2 regions of the Thermomonas fusca genome follow, and region 1 is predicted to be linked to the other one. Evidence: riboswitches for the same ligand, from Rfam matches in the RefSeq annotation. Region 1 holds a riboswitch; the other holds the start of a gene.

Region 1 (5,890 bases):
CCACGCTGGGCATCGACATGCGCACGCTGGCGGCCGACATGTCGGCGATGCTGGCCGGCGGCTATTCCAACCTGTTCTCGATGCAGAACCGCGCCTACCGGGTGATTCCGCAGGTGCAGCGCAGCGACCGCCTCAACGCGGCGCAGCTGGAGAACTACTACACCCGCACCCGCGACGGCGAGCTGATCCCGCTGTCCACCATCGTCACCCTCGAGGAAAGCGCGCAGCCGCAGTCGCTCAAGCGCTTCCAGCAGCTCAACGCTGTCTCCATCACCTTCGCCCCACGCCCCGGCGTGAGCAAGGGCGAGGCGCTGGCGATCCTGGACCAGGCGGCCAAGGAAGTGCTGCCGCAGGGTTACAGCGTGGACTACGCCGGCGAGTCGCGGCAGTTCAAGCAGGAAGGCTCGGCGATGCTGATGACCCTGGCGCTGGCGCTGGTGGTGATCTTCCTGGTGCTGTCGGCGCAGTTCGAAAGCTTCCGCGACGCGCTGATCATGCTGCTGACCGTGCCGATGGCGATCTGCGGCGCGCTGCTGGCGCTGAACGTGCTGGCGCTGCTGTCGCAGGTGCTGCAGTTCGCAGGGATCGAGGCGTTCCCCGGCATGAGCATCAACATCTACACGCAGGTGGGCCTGGTCACGCTGGTGGGCGTGATTTCCAAGCACGGCATCCTGATCGTGGAGTTCGCCAACAAGCTGCAGATCGAGCAGGGCCTGTCGAAGCGCGAAGCGATCGAGGAAGCCACCGGCATCCGCCTGCGCCCGGTGCTGATGACCACCGCCGCGCTGGTGTTCGCGATGATCCCGCTGCTGATGGCGAAGGGCCCGGGCGCGGCGTCGCGCTTCTCGATGGGCGTGGTGATCGCCTCCGGCATGACCATCGGCACGCTGTTCACCCTGTTCGTGCTGCCGGCGTTCTACCTGTACCTGGCCCGCGACCACGCGCACGCCGGTGGCAAGGAACATTCGTCGCTGCCGCCGCCGGAACCGCAGCACGGTTGATGGCCGCCGGCTGATGCAATGTGAACGCCCGGGGAAACCCGGGCGTTTTTTTGCGAGTTCACGAAGCCCCATTGTCCGGCCGCGGCGAACCTGCTGCCCGGCACAGCGGCGCATGCGGGAAGACCCGCTTGCCCCAACCGGCCTACGTGCCCAGCACGGGCACCCGCAGATGTCCTGCCAGCAGCATCGGATCGACGCCCGGCCCATGCGGCAGCACGCCCCAGCACGGCGCCGGCAGGCGTTCGCGCAGCATCGCGATGTTGTCCTCCACGCGCGCCATCGCCGGATCCACATGCGAGGCGATCCAGCCCGCCAGGTGCGCGCCGTCGTCCACGATCGCCCGCGCACTCAGCAGCGCATGGTTGAGGCAGCCCAGCCGCAGCCCGACCACCAGTACCACCGGCAGCCGCAGCGCGCGCACCAGGTCCACCTGCATCATCGATGCCGACAGCGGTGCGGCCCACCCGCCCACGCCTTCCACCACCAGCGCATCCACCTGCGAAGCCAACCGCGCATGCGCGGCGAGGATCGGGGTCAGCCGCACCTCCGTGCCGGCATCGCGCGCGGCCAGCTCGGGCGCCAGCGGATGTTCCAGCGCGAACGGATTGATGTCGGCGTAAGTCAATCCCGGCGCACCGGCGGCCTGCAGCGCCAGCGCGTCCTCGTTGCGCCACTGCCCGTCGATGCGCTCGCAGCCGCTGGCGACCGGCTTCATTCCCGCCGCGCGCAGGCCGTGCGCGCGCAGCGCATGCAGCAGCGCGCAGCTGGCCAGGGTCTTGCCGATGCCGGTGTCGGTGCCGGTCACGTAGATCGAGAACATCGCGCGCTCCGCCCGTCGTGATGGGCTGCGATGGTAATCGCAGCTGACCTGGTTGCTACACTGCGCGAATGAGCTTTACCGCCACCACGCTGACCGGCAGCAAGCCGGAACAATACGCCCAGCTGCTGGAACAGGCGCGCGCGCTGCTGCACGGAGAGCGCGACCGCACCGCCAACGCCGCCAACCTGTCGGCGCTGGTCTACCACGCGCTGCCCGACCTCAACTGGGTCGGCTTCTATTTCTTCGACGGCACCGAACTGGTGGTGGGCCCGTTCCAGGGCCTGCCGGCCTGCGTGCGCATTCCGCTGTCCAAGGGCGTGTGCGGCGCTGCCGCCAGCACCCGCGCCACCCAGCGCGTGGAAGACGTCAACGCCTTCCCTGGCCATATCGCCTGCGATTCGGCCAGCCGCTCGGAACTGGTGGTGCCGCTCTACCAGGGCGAGACCCTGCTGGGCGTGTTCGACATCGACAGTCCGATTCCCGCACGCTTTTCCGTTGAAGACCAGCATGGCCTGGAAGCGATCGCCCGGGCGTACCTGGAATCGCTTGGATGAACGTGAAGCTGCGCAACATCGGCCCCAAGTCCGCGGCGTGGCTGCGCCAGGTCGGGTTGCGCACCCGCGAGGACTTGGCAGAGGCGGGCACGGTGGGCGCCTTCATGAAGGTGCGTCGGGCCGGCTTCAAGCCCAGTCTCAATCTGCTGTACGCGCTGGAAGGCGCGCTGCAGGACTGCCACTGGCAGGACGTCCCCGATGCACGCCGCGTCGAGCTGGTGCAGGCCGCCGAAGCCGCCATCGCGCTGCTGCCGCCGCCGCGCGGACGGCCCGCCGCGGCGCCGGTGACCACCACCCATCATGAGGAAGCGGCGGCACCGGCGTTCGCCCTGTTCGACGACGACCGCCACGGCGGCTCCGCCGATTGACCCAAGGCAAGGGTACGGCCGCGGCGGCAGGCTACAATGCCCGCGCTTGAGGTGACCTTGCGGAATGCTCCGCGGGTTGAAACGGGAAGCCGGTGACGAAGCGCGAAGGCGCCTCCAGTCCGGCGCTGCCCCCGCAACGGTAAGCGCGACAACTCCGGCATCGGCCACTGTGCATGCGCATGGGAAGGCGCCGGAGGGGAACATCCTGCGATGGATGCGCCGCGCGCGAGCCCGGAGACCGGCCACAGGCATGTCTGATGGCGATGCGGAGGGCGTCGCGCGGCCCCGCGCGTGCGCCTGCGTCCGCCTGTGTCCGTGATTCCCCCGCCGTTGCCGTCGCCCACCATCCCAGGGCGCGCGGGCGTGCGCGCCGGAGAATCCACGAACATGAAGTTCCATCGCGATACCGTCTTCCGCCTCAGCCCGCTGGCGTTCGCACTGGCGCTACCCGGCCCGGCACTGGCGCATGGCGACGACGCCACCGACCTCGACAGGGTCGTCGTCACCGCCACCCGCACCGCCACCACCGCGGACGCCGCGCTGGCGGCGGTGGAGGTGATCGACCGCGCGCAGATCGACGCCAGCAGCGCGCGCTCGCTGCCGGAGCTGCTGCGCGGCCGCGCCGGCATCACCCTGGTCAACCAGGGCGGCCTGGGCAAGCTGTCCACCCTGTTCCTGCGCGGCACCGAATCCGACCACACCCTGTTCCTGATCGACGGCGTGCGCGTCGGCTCGCCAGCCTCCGGCCTGACCATGCTGCAGGACCTGCCGCTGGCGCAGATCGAGCGCATCGAAATCGTGCGCGGCCCGCGCTCGTCGCTGTACGGCGCCGATGCCATCGGCGGGGTGATCCAGATCTTCACCCGTCGCGGCGAGCGGGAAGGCATCAGCGGGCGTGGGCGCATCGCCGCCGGTAGCCACGGCCTGCGCGAGGCCTCGGCCGGCCTCGACCTGCGCGGCAAGCGCGGCGGCGTGGGCGTGGACGTGGCGCATCAGGAAACCGATGGCATCAACGCCTGCCTTGGCTTCTACAACCCGGCGACCTGGGCCGGTGCCGGCTGCTTCATCGTGCCGGGCACCCACCTGGACCGCGACGGCTACCGCAACAGCAGCGCCAGCCTGCGCGCCGACTTCGCGCCTAACGATACGTGGCAGTTCGATGCCCGCGCCACCCGCGCCGAAGGCCACAACGACTACGACGGCGACTACGTGGACAACTCCGACATCGTCCAGCAGACCGTCGGCGGCAGCGTGCGCTGGGCCCCGGCCAGGGATGTGCAGTTGAAGCTGACCCTGGGCCGCAACAGCGACGATTCCAACAACTACATCGGCAGCGTCTTCAGCAACCGCTTCACCACCAGCCGCGACAGCGCCAGCCTGCAGGCCGACCTTACGGTGGCGCAGGGGCAGCTGCTCAGCGCCGGCTTCGACTGGCTGCGTGATCGCGCCAACATCGTCGATGCGTGGTCGCCGTTCGCCGCCGCCCGCGGCAACCGCGCCGTGTTCGCCCAGTACCAAGGCGATTTCGGCGCGCACGACCTGCAGCTGTCGCTGCGCACCGACCGCAACGACCAGTTCGGCGCCCATGCCACCGGCGGCATCGCCTGGGGCATGGACATCGCCGACGGCTGGCGCCTCACCGCCAGCCACGGCACCGCGTTCAAGGCGCCCAGCTTCAACGAGCTGTACTACCCCGGCTACAGCAATCCGCTGCTGCGCCCGGAGCAGTCGCGCAGCAGCGAGCTGTCGTTGCAGCGCAGCGGCGACGGCTGGCAGGTGCAGGCCAACGCGTACCACAACCGCATCGATGACCTGATCGCCTGGGACGCCAGTCTCGGCAAGCCCGGCAACGTCGAGCAGGCGCGCATTCGCGGCCTGGAGCTGACCGCCAGCGTGACGCTGGGCGAATGGGACCTGCGCGGCCAGCTGGGCTGGCTGGACGCGCGCAACGCCAGCACCGGCTTCGGCCACGACAAGCGCCTGGCGCGCCGCCCCACCCGCAGCGCGCGCATCGACCTGGACCGCGAGTTCGGCGACTGGGGCTTCGGCCTGTCCGCCATCGGCGAGGCCGCGCGCTGGGACGATGTCGGCAACAGCCTGCGGGTGGGCGGCTACGGCACTCTCGACGGCCGCCTGTCGTGGCGCTTCGCACGCGGGTGGACGCTGCAGGCCAACGTGGTGAACCTGTTCGACAAGCGCTACGAAACCAGCGCCTGGTATGTGCAGCCGGGCCGCGAGTACGCCCTGAGCCTGCGCTGGCAGCCGCAATGAGTTGAGGGAGGCGGCACCGCAAGGACGCGCGCAGGGATGCGACGGGGCCCGGCAGGAATGCCGGGCTTTTTTGTGCCGGCGGTCGGGATTTTCGCTGCAGGGCGGGCTGCCCACTTGCAAACCGGACGGGGCGCGCCCAGCATAGTGAGTAATTGATTACTCACTGTCCGGAACTCCGATGAGCCTGCGTCCCCGCCCCCTGCCCGCCGACGAGCGTCGCGCCGCCACGGTGGAAGCCGTGGTCGAACTGGCCGCCGAGCAGAACCCCGGCGACATCACCACCGCCGCCATCGCCCGGCGCATGGGCCTGACTCAGGGCGCGCTGTTCCGGCACTTCCCCAACAAGGACGCGATCCTCGAAGCGGTGCTGGGCTGGGTCAGCGAACGCCTGCTGGCGCAGCTGGACCAGGCGGCGGCCTCTGCCGCCACCCCGCTGGCCGCGCTGGAGGCGATGTTCATGGCCCACGTCGGCTTCGTCGCCCGCCACCCCGGCGTGCCGCGGATGCTGTTCGGTGAGCTGCAGCGCCCCGGCGACACCCTCCCCAAGCGCATGGCGCAGACCCTGACCCAAGGCTATGCCCAGCGCCTGCGCGGGCATCTGGCGGCGGGCATCGCGCGGCAGCAACTGGATGCCGGGCTGGACCTGGACGCCGCCGCCACCCTGTTCATAGGCACCGTGCAGGGACTGGTGATGCAGTCGCTGATCGCCGGCGACGTGGCGCGCATCCGCCGCGATGCGCCCGGCGTGTTCGCCATCTACCGCCGCGGCATCCGGAGCCAGCCATGAGCCTGCCACGCCTCTCCCGCCGCACGCTGATGCTGGTCGCGGCGATCATCCCGCTGGCGCTGCTGTTCGCCTGGGTTGCGGTGCGCTCC
Region 2 (5,890 bases), on a different contig from region 1:
CTACCGGACAAGGCCATCGACGTGATCGACGAGGCCGGTGCGCGCCAGCGCCTGCTGCCGGCGGACACCCGCAAGCAGCTGATCGACGTGGAGGAAATCGAAACCATCGTCGCCAAGATGGCGCGCATCCCGGCCAAGCAGGTCAGCGCGTCCGACAAGGACGTGCTGCAGCACCTGGAGCGCAACCTGAAGATGGTGATCTTCGGCCAGGACCCGGCCATCGAAACGCTGGCCAGCGCGATCAAGCTGGCGCGCTCGGGCCTGGGCAATCCCGACAAGCCGATCGGCAACTTCCTGTTCGCCGGCCCCACCGGCGTGGGCAAGACCGAGGTCACCCGCCAGCTGGCGATGCAGCTCGGCATCGAGCTGATCCGCTTCGACATGAGCGAATACATGGAGCCGCATTCGGTCAGCCGCCTGATCGGCGCGCCTCCCGGCTACGTGGGCTTCGACCAGGGCGGCCTGCTGACCGAGAAGATCGTCAAGACGCCGCACTGCGTGCTGCTGCTGGACGAAATCGAAAAGGCCCATCCGGACATCTTCAACATCCTGCTGCAGGTCATGGACCGCGGCACCCTGACCGATACCAATGGTCGCGAGGCCAACTTCCGCAATGTGATCGTGGTGATGACCACCAACGCCGGCGCCACCCAGGCGGCGCGGCGCAGTATTGGCTTTACGAAGCAGGACCACAGCCCGGATGCGATGGAGGCGATCCGTCGCGGCTTCACCCCCGAGTTCCGCAACCGGCTGGACGCGGTGGTGCAGTTCCAGGCGCTGGGCTTCGAGCACATCCTGCGGGTGGTGGACAAGTTCCTGATCGAGCTGGAAGCGCTGCTGCACGAGAAGCAGGTGACCCTGACCGCCACCGCGGCCGCGCGCGAATGGCTGGGCCAGCAGGGCTTCGATCCGCTGATGGGCGCGCGCCCGATGGCGCGGCTGATCCAAGACAAGATCAAGCGCCCACTGGCCGACGAACTGCTGTTCGGCAAGCTGGTCGAGGGCGGCCGCGTGGCGCTGGACGCGGTGGACGGCGAGCTGGTGCTGGACGTGCAGGCCGAACCCGAGAAGCTGCTGCCGGCGATGCTGGCGTAAGTCGCGATGGCCGCCGCGCGTCTGCATCTGCTGCCGGTTGCGGCGGCGGCCGCGGAGGCCGGCGCGCAGGGGCTGGACTGGCTGACCGCAGCCGAATGCCGGCGCCTGCAGGCGATCACCTCGGCTTCACGACGCGATACCTTCCTGGCCGGCCACTGGCAGGCGCGCGCGTTGGCGGCGCAGTGGCTGCGGCTGGACGTGGGCCGGGTCGCACTGGACGCACAGGCCGACGGGCGGCCGCTGCTGCGTGTGGACGGTGATGCCGCGCCGCTGCATCTGTCGCTGAGCCATAGCGGCGGCTGGCTGGCGCTGGCGCTGGCCGATGCGCCGGTGGGCGTGGATATCGAGCTGCCGCGGCGCGTGCGCGATTGGAACGCGCTGGCGCGCTTCGTGTTTTCGCCGGAAGAATGCCGGCGCGTCGATGCCGCCGGCGACGCGCTGTGCGCCGAGGTGTTCCACGCGCTGTGGACGCTCAAGGAGGCGCGCGGCAAGCGCAGCGGCGAGGGCCTGCAGCCGCGCGCCGCGCGTGCGGTCACCGCGCAGCCTGCCGATGCGGCCAATGCCGAGGCGCTGGGCTGGGCCTTCGGCGAGGGAGCACTGGCGCTTGCGCTGGCGCCCGGCACCCGGCTTGAACGCGCCGACGGCGTGCCGGGCACGCCGGCGTACTGGCGCTTCTCCAGCGCCGCCGGTGACCCTCGCGAACGGGATTGACCGTTGGTTGCGCCCCCATTATCTTGTGGTTGTCGGTTCCGTCAGGCACAACCTGTCGGATGAAAAGGGAAGCCGGTGCGGCGCGCATTCTTTCGGAATGGCGCGCCAATCCCGGCACTGCCCCGCAGCGGTAAGTGGAGACGAGGTCGCGATATCGCACTGGGACGGTGGTCCTGGGAAGCGGCGGCCAAGGAGGTCGGGACGGGTTCCCGCCGCATCCACGAGTCCGAAGACCTGCCGACAGCCGCGCGAAGCACAGCGCGCGGTGCCGGCCGCGGAATCTCCGGGGGGAGATGGCAGGTAGCGCAGGGCTGACCGCACGGAATTTCCGTGGCGGATCGCAGGCCGTGCGACGCCGCGCTTCCACCCTGCGTTTCCGATGCCGCCGCGCCTGCGAGGGACAGGCCGGGCCGTGCATCACGCATGGAGACGCCAGATGCCACAGACCCAGACCGCCGAACCGCCCGCCGGCGCGCCCGCGTTCGACCTCACCCCGCCGCCCACCGCCACTGCCATGGGCGTGACCAAGCGCAACGGCAGCATCGAGCCGGTCGATCTGAACAAGATCGTGCGCGCCGTGCAGCGCTGCTGCGAGGGGCTGCACGCAGTCGATCCGATGCGCGTCGCCACCCGCACCATCTCCGGCCTGTACAACGGCGCGACCACGCAGGAGCTGGACGAGCTGTCGATCCGCACCGCCGCGCTGCTGATCGGCGAGGAACCCGAATACGGCCGACTGGCCGCGCGCCTGCTCGCCAACACCATCGCCAAGGAAGTTTCCGGGCAGGAAATCCACGCGTTCTCGCAGTCGGTAGGCCGCGGTCATGAAGTGGGCCTGATCAACGACCGCCTGCTCGGCTTCGTGCAGGCCAACGCGCGCAAGCTCAACGACGCCATCGATCCGGCGCTCGACCTGAACTTCGACTACTTCGGCCTGCGCACCCTGTACGACCGCTACCTGCTGCGCCACCCGCACAGCCGCAGGGTGATCGAGACCCCGCAGCAGTTCTTCCTGCGCATCGCCAGTGCCTTGAGCGAGGACGTGCCGGAAGCGCTGGCGCTGTACCAGCGGCTGGGGCACCTGGACTACCTGCCGTCCAGCCCGACCCTGTTCAACGCCGGTACCCGTCACGAGCAGCTGTCGTCCTGCTTCCTGCTGGATTCGCCGCAGGATTCGCTGGAGTCGATCTATGCGCGCTACGGCGAGATCGCTCAGCTGTCGAAGTTCAGCGGCGGCATCGGCGTGAGTTATTCGCGGGTGCGTTCGCGCGGCTCGCTGATCCGTTCCACCAACGGCCATTCCAACGGCATTGTTCCGTGGCTGAAGACGCTGGATTCGTCGGTGGCGGCGGTCAACCAGGGCGGCAAGCGCAAGGGCGCGGCCTGCGTGTACCTGGAGACCTGGCACGCCGACATCGAGGATTTCCTCGAACTGCGCGACAACGCCGGCGACGAGGCGCGCCGTACCCACAACCTCAACCTCGCCAACTGGGTGCCCGACCTGTTCATGCAGCGGGTCGAGGCCGGCGAGGATTGGTCGCTGTTCGATCCACGCGTGGTGCCCGAGTTCGTCGACCTGCACAGCGCAGATTTCGAGCGCGCCTACCTGCAGGCCGAGGCGCAAGGCAAGGCGGCGCGCACGATCCCGGCGCGCAAGCTGTACGCGCGGATGATGCGGACGCTGGCCGAGACCGGCAACGGCTGGATGACCTTCAAGGACAAGTGCAACCGCGCCGGCAACCAGACCCTGCGCCCGCACAACGTCATCCACCTGTCAAACCTGTGCACCGAGATCCTGGAGGTGACCAGCGCCGAGGAAACGGCGGTGTGCAACCTCGGTTCGATCAACCTCGGCAACCATCTGGACGCGCACGGCGATTTCGATTTCGGGAAATTGGCCGAAACCGTGCGGCTGGCGGTGCGCCAGCTCGACCGCGTGATCGACCTCAATTTCTATCCGATCGAATCGGCACGCCGCGGCAACCTGCGCTGGCGGCCGGTGGGGCTGGGCTGCATGGGCCTGCAGGATGTGTTCTTCCGTCTGCGCCTGCCGTTCGATTCCGATGCCGCGCGCGCGCTGTCGAAGCGGATTGCGGAGGAGATCTATTTCCACGCGCTGGACACCTCCTGCGAGCTGGCCATCGAACGCGGCGCGCATGCCTCGTTTGCCGATACCCGCGCCTCCGTCGGCGAGCTGCAGTTCGATGCCTGGGGCGTGGCGCCGGAACATGCGCAGCGCTGGGACGCATTGCGCGAACGCATCCGACAGCATGGCCTGCGCAACTCGCTGCTGATCGCGATCGCCCCCACCGCCACCATCGCTTCGATCGCCGGCTGCTACGAATGCGTGGAGCCGCAGGTGTCCAACCTGTTCAAGCGCGAAACCCTGTCCGGCGACTTCCTGCAGGTCAACCGCTACCTGGTCGCCGAGCTCAAGCAGCTGGGGCTGTGGACGGCGGAAATGCGCGATGCGATCAAGCTGGCTGAAGGTTCGATCCAGAACATCGCGCAGATCCCGGAAGCCCTGCGCCACGTTTACCGCACGGTATGGGAGCTGCCGATGCGCAGCCTGATCGACATGGCCGCCGAGCGCGGCGCGTTCATCGACCAGTCGGCCTCGCTCAACCTGTTCATGGAAAGCCCGAACATCGGCGCGCTGTCGTCGATGTACATGCATGCGTGGAAGCAGGGCATCAAGACCTGCTACTACCTGCGCTCGCGACCGGCCACCAGGATCGCCAAGACCACCGTGTCCGACTACAGCCCGGCGCAGGCGGTGGCCTGCTCGCTGGAAAACCCGGAAGCCTGCGAGGCCTGCCAATGAACGCCCCACAACCCCGCCAGACGCTGCTCGATCCCGGCTTCGAGCTGACCCTGCGCCCGATGCGTTATCCGGGTTTCTACGAGATGTATCGCAACGCCATCCGCAACAGCTGGACGGTGGACGAGATCAACTTCCAGATCGACATCGCCGACCTGCACGCAAAGATGTCGCCGGCCGACCGCCACCTGATCCATCGGCTGGTGGCGTTCTTCGCCACCGGCGATTCCATCGTCTCCAACAACCTGGTGCTGAACCTGTACCAGCACCTCAATGCGCCGGAAGCGCGCATGTACCTGTCGCGCCAGCTGTACGAGGAGGCGCTGCACGTGCAGTTCTACCTGACGTTGCTGGACAACTACCTGCCCGATCCGGAAGAGCGCTTCAAGGCGTTCGCGGCGGTGGAGAACATCCCGGCCATCAGGAAGAAGGCCGAGTTTTGCTTCAAGTGGATCGATTCACTGCAAGACCTGCGGCGCATCGAAACTCGCGCGCAGCGCCGCCAGTTCCTGCTCAACCAGATCTGCTTCGCCGCCTGCATCGAGGGCCTGTTCTTCTTCGCTGCCTTCGCCTACGTCTACTACTTCCGCTCGCGCGGGCTGCTGCCCGGGCTGTCGTCCGGCACCAACTGGGTGTTCCGCGACGAAAGCTGCCACATGGACTTCGCCTTCGAATGCGTTCGCACCATCCGCGCCGAGGAGCCGGCCTTGTTCGACGGGGAGATGGAAGCGCAGGTGCGCGACATGCTGGCCGAGGCGATCGAATGCGAGGTGCAGTTCGCCGAGGACGTGCTGTCCGGCGGCGTGGCCGGCATTTCCACCCGCGACATGCGCCAGTACCTGCAGCACTGCGCCGACAACCATTTCGCCAAGCTCGGCATGGCCAGGCAGTACCACGTGCGCAATCCGCTGCCGTTCATGGAGCTGCAGGACGTGCAGGAGCTGGCCAACTTCTTCGAGCGCCGGGTGTCCGCCTACCAGGTCGGGGTGCAGGGCGAGGTGGAGTTCGACCATGCCTTCTGAGCCGGTGCGTCCGCTCGAGGCGAAGCTGCAGGAGATCGTCTTCCCCGACCATGCCAACCACCTGGGCACGCTGTTCGGCGGGCAGGCGCTAGCGTGGATGGACAAGGCCGCGTTCATCGCCGCCTCGCGCTACGCGCGCAGGACGGTGGTGACGGCGCGTTCGGAGCAGGTGGATTTCCGCCTGCCGATCCGCCAGGGCCAGCTGGTGGAAGTGCTGGCGCGGATCGTCGAGGTCGGCCGC

Evidence for each region. A riboswitch is a leader RNA that binds a small molecule or an ion and turns the genes downstream of it on or off. The one in region 1 is predicted to bind cobalamin.
Region 2: it holds a riboswitch for cobalamin, as region 1 does, so the genes downstream of both, E5S66_RS09820 (ribonucleoside-diphosphate reductase subunit alpha) here and E5S66_RS12345 (TonB-dependent receptor domain-containing protein) in region 1, are expected to answer to the same signal.

The regions. Positions count from the first base shown of each region.
Region 1 is NZ_SROY01000006.1:143,868-149,757, forward strand. Features, by position in the region: gene E5S66_RS12325 (efflux RND transporter permease subunit) at 1-1,001, shown strand, start outside; gene bioD (dethiobiotin synthase) at 1,144-1,821, opposite strand; gene E5S66_RS12335 (GAF domain-containing protein) at 1,890-2,375, shown strand; gene E5S66_RS12340 (TfoX/Sxy family protein) at 2,372-2,743, shown strand; cobalamin riboswitch at 2,776-3,004, shown strand; gene E5S66_RS12345 (TonB-dependent receptor domain-containing protein) at 3,131-5,014, shown strand; gene E5S66_RS12350 (TetR/AcrR family transcriptional regulator) at 5,193-5,801, shown strand; gene E5S66_RS12355 (efflux RND transporter periplasmic adaptor subunit) at 5,798-5,890, shown strand, end outside.
Region 2 is NZ_SROY01000004.1:53,392-59,281, forward strand. Features, by position in the region: gene clpA (ATP-dependent Clp protease ATP-binding subunit ClpA) at 1-1,095, shown strand, start outside; gene E5S66_RS09815 (4'-phosphopantetheinyl transferase family protein) at 1,102-1,806, shown strand; cobalamin riboswitch at 1,823-2,062, shown strand; gene E5S66_RS09820 (ribonucleoside-diphosphate reductase subunit alpha) at 2,243-4,630, shown strand; gene E5S66_RS09825 (ribonucleotide-diphosphate reductase subunit beta) at 4,627-5,649, shown strand; gene E5S66_RS09830 (acyl-CoA thioesterase) at 5,639-5,890, shown strand, end outside.